2 regions of the Alishewanella sp. SMS8 genome follow, and region 1 is predicted to be linked to the other one. Evidence: predicted binding sites of a transcription regulator. Region 1 holds the regulator's gene; the other holds the start of a gene.

Region 1 (5,046 bases):
ACGACTACCGACAGAGCGGCTATCATAAAGCCCTGAAGAATTTAACCGTTTGACTAAACCGGCAAGCATGTTGTTCATTTGAATTTGCTGCCCCGTCACGCGGATGACCTCAATGTTTTCAACTTGCTGTAAATCTTTTACTAATTCTGCATGTTCATTGCTTGCTGCTAGTTCAGCGCTGACTTCCGCTAAATAAGGTTTGGCTTGGGTTTGCCCAGTTAACACTAAGCGTTTAAACAACTCCGCCGCAGCAACAAGATCTTTTTCAGTGCCAACACCATGTTGTTTAAGTTGGCCCAGTAACAGCATTGACGTTGCTAACTTTTGTTCTGACGCTTGCTCGAGTAATACCACAGCTTGCTCGATTTGCGTTGGATCTTCAGTTTGCAACAATGTTACTGCTTTTGCATATTGGGCTGGAGCATAATTTAAAGAGATGGCTTGTTCTAATAACCGGTCTGCTTCTGCGATATCTTGCTCAATAACAAAGCCATTTCGTAACCAATCTGACATCAAGTAAACTGACATGGGGTTGCGCTGGCGTACACCTTGGCGAAGATAGCGTAATGCTTGACTGGTATTCTGTTCTAAACCATCGCCTGTCGCATAAGACATGGCAACGATCGCCGCGGCATCGCCGCTACCTGCTCGAGCCAGTCGCATCAATTTACGCAGCTCTTTTGTGCAGTCAGTTTCAGTGCATATTTGCTCATTGTTTCCGGCATTTTGTGCAGTGGCGGGCAGGCTAATACTGATGCTACTTACGAGAATAAGTGCAGAGATCGATAAAAGGCGCATGGCATAACCTCATTAACTAAATATTTACCAGATATTGTAGTGATATTTTAATGACGGTCAAGGGATGTCGCTAAAATTAATAGTGATTTGTTTTATTTATGTTAAATTTTGGTGGTGACTAGTTCAACATATAAATACTCAGCAAGAGATTGGGTTTTAAGTGTATAGGCTTCTTTATGGCTAGCGCATTTCTTGCTATAAGAAGAGAAGAAAATATCAACAAGAAGGTGGTCATACTTGCTTAGGCTGGTAGGTCCAGCAACAAATTGGTGTTTTTCTATTAAAGAGCTCATTAAAATGAGCCTTCATCTGGCTTGCTGTAAAACAATAATAAGCATAATTGCAGCCTGTCGCCGCTTACCTTACTCCAGGACAATTAGAATGACAGATTTCAGAGAACAGGCACTTCGCTACCATGCCGAACCCCGCCCAGGAAAAATTAGTATTGAAATTAGCAAACCGGCTGAAACCGTCCGCGATCTTGCGCTAGCTTACAGCCCAGGTGTGGCGGAGCCCGTTCGTGAAATTGCTGCTGATCCAGACAATGTGTATAAATATACCGCTAAAGGTAACTTAGTCGCTGTGATTTCTAACGGTACTGCGATTTTAGGTTTGGGCAATCTCGGGCATTTAGCATCAAAACCGGTGATGGAAGGTAAAGCCTTGTTGTTTAAACGCTTTGCCAACTTAGATTCGATTGACATTGAAGTGTCACATCGCACGACGGAAGAGTTTATAACGACGGTTGCCAATATTGCCGATACCTTTGGTGGTATTAATTTAGAAGATATTAAAGCGCCAGAATGTTTTGAAATAGAGAAAGAGTTAATCAAACGCTGCAACATCCCGGTGTTTCATGATGATCAGCATGGTACTGCAATAGTCACTGCTGCCGGTATGCTTAATGCGTTAGAAATCCAAGGTAAGGATATTAAACACGCCATTATCGTTTGTATGGGTGCGGGTGCTGCGGCTATTGCTTGCATGGAGTTATTAATTAAATGCGGTGCCATGCGTGAGCATATCTATATGTTGGATACCAAAGGGGTGATCCATGCTCGGCGCGAAGATTTAAACCAATATAAATCGTTATTTGCCAATAATACAGATAAACGGACTTTAGAAGATGCTTTACAAGGGGCGGATGTTTTTGTTGGTGTATCGGGCCCCGATGTGTTGCCAGCAGAAGCTTTAATGTTAATGGCAGATAAGCCTGTTATTTTTGCTTGTTCAAACCCTGATCCGGAAATTAAGCCTGAGCTCGCGCACGCGGCTCGAAAAGATCTGATCATGGCAACAGGTCGCTCTGATTACCCTAATCAAGTGAATAATGTTTTGTGCTTCCCGTTTATTTTCCGTGGTGCTTTAGATGTACGTGCCAGTGAAATCAATGACGCAATGAAACTTGCAGCAGTAGAAGCGATCCGCTCAATTGCTAAAGAGCCGGTGCCAGCCGAAGTTTTGGCGGCGGCTGATGTATCAGCTTTAGAGTTTGGTAAATCTTACATTATTCCAAAACCGATGGATCCGAGATTGTTACCTCGAGTGGCACGTGCTGTGGCGGAAGCCGCGGTAAACTCTGGCGTTGCTCGTTTACCACTGCCTGATAATTACTATAAGTAAGCTGAGCCGCTTATAAAAAAACCGCCTATTGGCGGTTTTTTTATTCTTCGTCGTTTTCTGCTTCAATGATGACTGGGATGGGTTTACCCATGCTGGTCAAAATCTGCCGAACTTCAGCAGGAATTTGATGCGGATTATCTTTACGTAGATCGTCATCAGCCGGTAATGGCTGGCCAGTAAAGGCGTGCAAAAAGGCTTCGCACAATAACTCACTATTTGTCGCATGCCGTAAGTTGTTCACTTGGCGGCGAGTGCGTTCGTCAGTTAGCACTTTTAAAACATTCAGCGGGATCGATACGGTAATCTTTTTAACTTGTTCTGATTTTTTACCGTGTTCCGCGTAAGGGTGAGCATACTCACCATTCCACTTAGCCATAAGGGTCCCTTGTTATTGGTCGAGAGAAATTGCTCGCGCAAGTGCGAAATTCTACTGTTTTCTCTGTTACAGTCAAACACTGTGCAACAAATAAACATTATAGACGGCTAAATGGTTTGACTTCCAGTGTTAACGCATTATACTTTTTAGACATCTAAACATCCAAAAGGGCGTATTATGACCAAGCGTCATCCAGCGACTATCGTTGCTCGAGCGGGTATTGCGGAAGATACCGCCTTTGGTGCAGTGACACCACCGATTTACCTCACTTCAACTTATCAACTTCCGGCATTAGGGCAGCCAGGTCCTTATGATTATTCACGTTCAAATAACCCTACCCGCGATGTATTAGGGGAGGCGTTAGCCGAACTCGAAGGCGGTGCTAAAGCGATTATCACCAATACTGGTATGTCAGCTTGTTTGTTAGCACTGCAATTACTGACACCCTCTGACACCTTAGTGATCCCGCATGATTGTTATGGTGGTAGTTATCGATTATTTACCAATTTGGCGCAAAAGAAGCAGGCTTTTAAATTACACATTATCAATTTTCAAGATGCCGATTGGGCCGAGCAATTACGGTTAAGCCAAGCCAGCATGATTTGGTTAGAAACACCGAGTAACCCATTACTGCAAATTACTGATGTGCGAGCGGTTTGTCAGTTAGCGGCCAGCCTCAAAGCCAAAGTGGTGGTGGATAACACCTTTTTATCGCCAGTATTACAGCAGCCCCTCTCCTTAGGTGCAGATTTAGTCATACACTCGACGACGAAATTTATTAATGGCCACTCTGACATTATCGGCGGTGCCGTGATTGCTAAGGATCTGGCGGTTGGCGAAGAATTAAAATGGTGGGGAAACTGTTTAGGCTTAACCGGTGGAGCATTTGATGCCTATCTTACCTTGCGAGGCTTAAGAACGTTAAACTTGCGCTTAAAGCTGCAACAAGAAAATACGGCTGCAGTGGTCGATTTTTTAGCGGCGCATCCTTTAGTTGCTAAAGTGTATTATCCCGGGCTGACAAGTCATCCTGGGCATCAGATTGCTAAAGAACAGCAATTGGGTTTTGGGGCGATGTGTAGTTTTGAGTTGAACGCTCCTGCGGCATTGTTAAAAGATTTTTTCAATGCTCTAGAGTATTTTACTTTGGCACAGTCACTGGGAGGCACTGAAAGTTTAATCTGTCATCCTGCTTCAATGACGCATGCTTCGATGGATGCGGCGGCGCAGCAACGAGCGGGTATTGCTGCCACCTTAGTGCGTTTATCAATAGGCATTGAAAATGTGGCAGATTTACGTGCTGATTTGCAACAAGCGCTAAACGTGGTAGCTCAGCGTTTAGCTGACTAAAACAACTCCTCTAGCTTAGGCAACAGATGATTTAATGCCTGTTGCCTATTTTTTTTAATATTATGTGAGCTCTCGCTAATATCTGAAATTCATTAACTTAATGATTTCTTTATTTTAGTTCGTGTTTGTTGGTTTCTTTATACCGTAAAATCAAGTTCCGTAAGCAGGTAACACGCTTGGCATTGTTAATTAAATTCGGTTAATCTAAAGTACATTAGTAGCTAAGCGCTAACGCTACAGCCAAGGAATTGGATTTCTGCATGCTTTTATCGGGCCTGTGTCGGCATCGGCGACATGTTTATCATTTTTTCTGCTTTTTGTTGTGTACTGTATTTTTTAATACGGCAGCGGCTTCTGCTGCAAAGCATATTCCTAGCTTAGATAATTATTTTAAAGAAACGCTCAACACTCGATCCGGCTTACCGCACAACACTATTAATGCTATTACTCAAACGCCGGATGGCTATATGTGGTTTGGCACTTGGGAAGGCGTTGCACGGTATAACGGTCGCGAATTTCGCATTTTTGATCGTAACCCCCAAACCGGTTTGCCAGATGTCGGCGTGCGTACTTTTCATTTGGATAAACATAATGTTTTGTGGATAGGTGGTGCACGGGGCGGCTTGGTTAAAGTACAAGATGGGCAATGGCAAGCTTTTCCCCCTTTTGGTGAATTGATTAATCGTTTGTTTATGGATAATCAAGATCGATTATGGGTTGCTACCGAGGGGCAGGGGCTTTACATGCAAGATGCCACCGGTAAACGCACACATTTTACGCTTGACGATGGATTACCCTCTCTCCAAATTCACAGCTTGCAACAAGATGCCAACGGCTTACTGTGGGTTGGCACCGCGAATGGATTGGTTTACTTAGATGCACAATTGCAAATTCAACCG
Region 2 (5,046 bases), on a different contig from region 1:
TCACCGGCACAATACAATTGGTAGTGCAAGAACCGGCTGAAATAACTTGCATGCTCGGTTCGAGTAAATGCTGATTAATACCGTAAATAATAGTGGCATCAATGTCCGCTGCCGCGGGATGTGAAAATAACACTTGCTTGGCACCGGCATCGAGATGCCACTGTGCGTGCTCTCTCGTAGAAAAAATGCCGGTGCATTCCAGTACCACATCTACTGCTAATTCGCGCCAAGGTAATTCCAGCGGATCGGCCTCTGCAAACAGGGCAATATTATCGCCAGCCACCGTTATCCCCCCAGGAAACGATTGCACAGCATAACCAAATCGACCATGCGAGCTGTCATACTTTAATAAATGTGCGACACCAGCTGCGTCGGCCAATTCATTAATCGCGACGACTTGAAATTGCTTTTGCCAGCCATTTTCATAAATAGCACGTAAGATATTGCGTCCAATACGGCCAAAGCCGTTTATTGCCAGTTTTATTGCCATAAACGTAACTGCAAGAACCTTATCTGCGGGTAATACTGTGCACCTAACGCGCCGTGCTAATATGAAATGAAGCAGAGTGATGATGCAATTCATCACCACTTTACCTCATGCATCCTTGCTGGCGTAACGAGGCCTTGTTGGCCCCATTAGCGTTGAGATGAACAGCACAGGCTCAACATGAGCCGTTATAAAAGCTTAACTTAGCTCAGTAATTGCTGAGCAGCCTCAAGTACTTTTTCGGTAGTAATACCAAAGTGAGCAAATAATTGCTCTGCCGGTGCTGACTCACCAAAAGAGTTCATACCAATGATGGCACCGTTCAAACCCACATACTTATACCATGTATCTGTAATGCCCGCTTCTACCGCAACACGTTTAGTCACGGCTTTTGGCAAAACGGCTTCACGATATGTAGCATCTTGTTGCTCAAACACATCAGTAGATGGCATGGAAACAACACGTACCGCTTTTCCGTCAGCTTGTAATTGTTTTGCTGCTTGCATGGCCAGTTCAACTTCTGAACCTGTAGCAATAAAAATCAGTTCAGGTGTATCAGCGCTATCTAATAGCACATAACCACCGCGTTTAATCGCGTCTAATTGCTCAGCATTACGGGTTTGCTGCACCAGATTTTGACGCGTAAAAATCAAGCTGCTTGGTCCTTCAGTTCGCTCAATAGCTTGTTGCCAAGCCACCGCTGATTCAACTTGGTCACAAGGACGCCAATTCATTAAATTAGGGGTAACACGTAAGCTAGCCAGTTGCTCTACCGGTTGGTGTGTTGGACCATCTTCACCTAAACCAATCGAGTCGTGCGTATAAACAAAAATAACCCGTTGCTTCATTAATGCGGCCATGCGCACGGCATTGCGTGCATATTCCATAAACATTAAGAAAGTCGCACCATAAGGTACAAAGCCGCCATGCAAGGCAATACCATTCATCATGGCTGACATACCAAACTCACGCACGCCGTAATAAACATAATTACCGCTGGCATCCTTGGCAGTCAGGGGCTTACTGCCCGACCAAATAGTCAGGTTAGAACCGGCTAAATCAGCCGAACCGCCCATAAACTCAGGCAATAAGGGGCCAAAATTATTTAGTGCATTTTGCGATGCTTTGCGCGTGGCAATCGTTGCAGGGTTAGCTTGTAGCTTGGCGATATAGGCCTGGCTTTGCTCAGCCCAATTTGCCGGTAATGCACCGCTACTACGACGTAAAAACTCCGCAGCTAAAGCGGGGTGAGCGGCTTGATAGCTAGCAAAAAGCTGTTGCCACTTAGCTTCTGCTTGTTGGCCTGTGGTTTTCGCATCCCAATCTGCATAAATATCAGCAGGAATATCAAAAGGCGCATGTGGCCATTGTAAAAAGGCGCGAGCAGCGGCAATTTCGGCATCGCCCAGCGGTGCACCATGACAATCATGACTACCACCTTTATTTGGCGAACCATAACCAATCACCGTTTTACAACAAATCAAGGTAGGCTTATCGGTAACCGCACGCGCTTGCTCAATGGCCGCTTTTACTGCTTCAGGATCATGCCCATCGACATTCGGCACAACGTGCCAGCCATAGGCCTCAAAGCGTGCTGGAGTATTATCAGTAAACCAGCCTTCAACGTGGCCATCGATAGAGATACCGTTATCATCCCAAAAGGCTATCAGCTTACCTAAGCCTAAAGTACCCGCTAAAGAACAAGCCTCATGCGAAATGCCTTCCATTAGGCAGCCATCGCCTAAGAACACGTAAGTAAAGTGATCAACGATATCAAAACCTGGCTGATTGAATTGTGCGGCTAAGGCTTTTTCTGCTAAAGCCATACCTACGGCGTTGGTAATACCCTGCCCTAATGGACCCGTAGTGGTTTCTACACCGGGGGCATAACCGTATTCTGGGTGCCCTGGGGTTTTAGAGTGTAATTGACGAAATTGTTTTAGATCGTCAATGCTTAACTGATAACCACTAAGATGTAGTAAAGAATAAATCAGCATTGAGCCATGGCCGTTTGATAACACAAAGCGATCACGATCAGCCCAATTTGGATTGGTTGGGTTATGCTTCAAGTAATCTCGCCAGAGTACTTCGGCAATATCTGCCATGCCCATGGGTGCACCTGGGTGGCCCGATTTAGCTTGTTGTACCGCATCCATGCTGAGTGCACGGATAGCATTAGCAAGTTGTTTACGAGATGGCATGTTTACTCCTGAAAATTGGGCGCAAGGCAAGTTAAGCGCCTAGCTTGCTGCTTAAATTACCACTATTTTCACTCAGCTGCCGGCAGATGGCAAATGTTAATCTTGCTAGATGCCTTTATTTCCTTGGCATCTGATCTAAAAACAGCGCCTGGCGTAATTGACGGAAAGAAAGACGTCTGGGCGTCAAATATTACTGGTAATTACCCGCAATTTTCACTAAAATTAGCGGCTATTTTTTTGGCGCCCATCACTTTGCAACCTGCACTGGCATTGCTTGCCGGTACAAGCTTTTGCAAATAGGCGTAATTTTAGACAGGCGCTTTGGCGCATTCCGCATTAACCAACGTGGTGGAAAACAACTAATGGCACAACATATTTTCACGTCTGAGTCAGTTTCTGAAGGACATCCGGATAAAATTGCCGATCAGATTTCAGACGCAGTGCTGGATGCAATATTAGAACAAGACAGTAAAGCACGTGTTGCGTGTGAAACCTTCGTTAAAACCGGTATGGTGCTTGTGGGTGGTGAAATCACTACTTCAGCTTGGGTTGATATCGAAGAGATCGTTCGCAAAACCGTGCGTGAAATTGGTTATACCCATTCAGACATGGGCTTTGATGCTGACTCTTGCGCAGTGTTAAACGCAATTGGTAAACAATCTCCTGACATCAACCAAGGTGTTGACCGTGCCGATCCAAGCGAGCAAGGCGCAGGTGACCAAGGTTTAATGTTTGGCTATGCAAGCAACGAAACCGACGTTTTGATGCCTGCTCCTATTACTTATTCGCACCGTTTAGTACAGCGTCAGGCGCAAGTACGTAAAGACGGTACCTTACCGTGGTTACGTCCCGATGCGAAATCGCAGTTAAGCTTTATTTATGAAGACGGTAAGCCCATCGGTATTGATGCAGTAGTCTTGTCGACACAGCATTGTGACACCATCAGCACCGCTGATTTGCGTGAAGCCGTTATGGAAACCATTATTAAGCCAGTATTACCTGCAGAATGGCTAACCAGCAAAACCAAATATTTTATTAACCCTACTGGCCGTTTCGTCATCGGCGGTCCGATGGGCGACTGTGGTTTAACCGGTCGTAAAATCATCGTTGACTCTTACGGTGGTATGGCACGTCACGGTGGTGGTGCTTTCTCAGGTAAAGACCCATCAAAAGTTGACCGCTCAGCGGCTTATGCTGCACGTTATGTCGCGAAAAACTTAGTGGCTGCCGGCTTAGCCGAACGTCTTGAATTACAAGTGTCTTATGCCATCGGCGTAGCTGAACCAACTTCCATCAGCTTAGAAACCTTCGGCACCAGTAAACTGAGTGAAGATGAGTTAATCAAACTGGTGCGTGAACATTTCGATCTTCGCCCACATGGTTTAATTGAAATGTTGCAACTGGAAAGACCGATTTATCTGCCTACGGCCGCTTATGGTCACTTCGGCCGCAACGAGTTCCCGTGGGAACAAACCGATAAAGCCGAGTTACTGCGTCAGTACGCAAAATAAGCAATTGTTGTATAAAAACTAAAAAAAGGAGAGCTGAGCTCTCCTTTTTTCTTTTTTAAATGACCGTTCAGCTGATTTGCCGCTTACCTGACGCCAAGTTTTGTGTATGATTATTGGTTAGTTGTACCTTCCAGGGTCATTCACTGTAACAGTGAGTACACAATAAAAAATAAAAAAAGGATATGTTATGTCTGAACAAACCGCAGCCAATAACAATGGCTGGATGAATCGTGCGCTCAATACGATTGAGGTGGTGGGTAATAAATTGCCCGATCCTGCCGTATTATTTGCATTGTTAATGGTGATTGTTTGGGTAACCTCGTGGTTACTGTCGGGGGTGAGCTTTGATGAGCTGGACCCTCGCTCTGGTCAACAAATCGCCATAGTCAACTTGCTTTCGGGTGAAGCGTTAACGAACTTCACCTCCAATATAGTCAATACTTTTGTCACCTTCCCGCCGCTGGGTGTGGTACTGGTTGCGATGCTAGGTTTGGGCGTTGCCGAATATACCGGTTTTATTAATGCTGGCCTACGCTCAATTTTATCCGTTACCCCGAAAATGCTACTGACCCCAGTACTTGTTGCGGTAGGTGTACTCAGTCACGTTGCGGTTGATGCAGGCTATGTGCTCGTGGTGCCGCTTGGCGCAGTGATATTTTATGCTGCAGGCCGTCATCCTTTAGCCGGTATTGCTGCCGCCTTTGCGGGTGTATCCGGCGGCTTCTCAGCTACTTTCTTTGTGCCATCGAGCCTAGATCCGTTACTCGCCGGATTAACACAAACCTCAGCACAAATTCTTGACCCCAGCGTCACCATCAACCCGCTGAATAACTATTTCTTTACCACT

The links. The regulator MetJ, encoded in region 1, represses methionine synthesis genes. The targets are predictions, from matches to a motif close to TAGACGTCTAGACGTCTA.
Region 2: metK (methionine adenosyltransferase) is a predicted target of MetJ. The motif match lies at 2,858-2,875, and genes of this name have one in related genera.

Annotation. Positions count from the first base shown of each region.
Region 1 covers NZ_JAPJEA010000002.1:295,147-300,192, reverse strand. Annotated here, with positions in the region: gene ORJ01_RS08935 (tetratricopeptide repeat protein) at 1-798, opposite strand, end outside; gene ORJ01_RS08930 (hypothetical protein) at 900-1,091, opposite strand; gene ORJ01_RS08925 (malic enzyme-like NAD(P)-binding protein) at 1,180-2,421, shown strand; gene metJ (met regulon transcriptional regulator MetJ) at 2,462-2,797, opposite strand; gene metB (cystathionine gamma-synthase) at 2,975-4,147, shown strand; gene ORJ01_RS08910 (diguanylate cyclase) at 4,408-5,046, shown strand, end outside.
Region 2 covers NZ_JAPJEA010000003.1:170,866-175,911, reverse strand. Annotated here, with positions in the region: gene epd (erythrose-4-phosphate dehydrogenase) at 1-490, opposite strand, end outside; gene tkt (transketolase) at 691-2,688, opposite strand; gene metK (methionine adenosyltransferase) at 3,051-4,199, shown strand; gene ORJ01_RS11255 (AbgT family transporter) at 4,387-5,046, shown strand, end outside.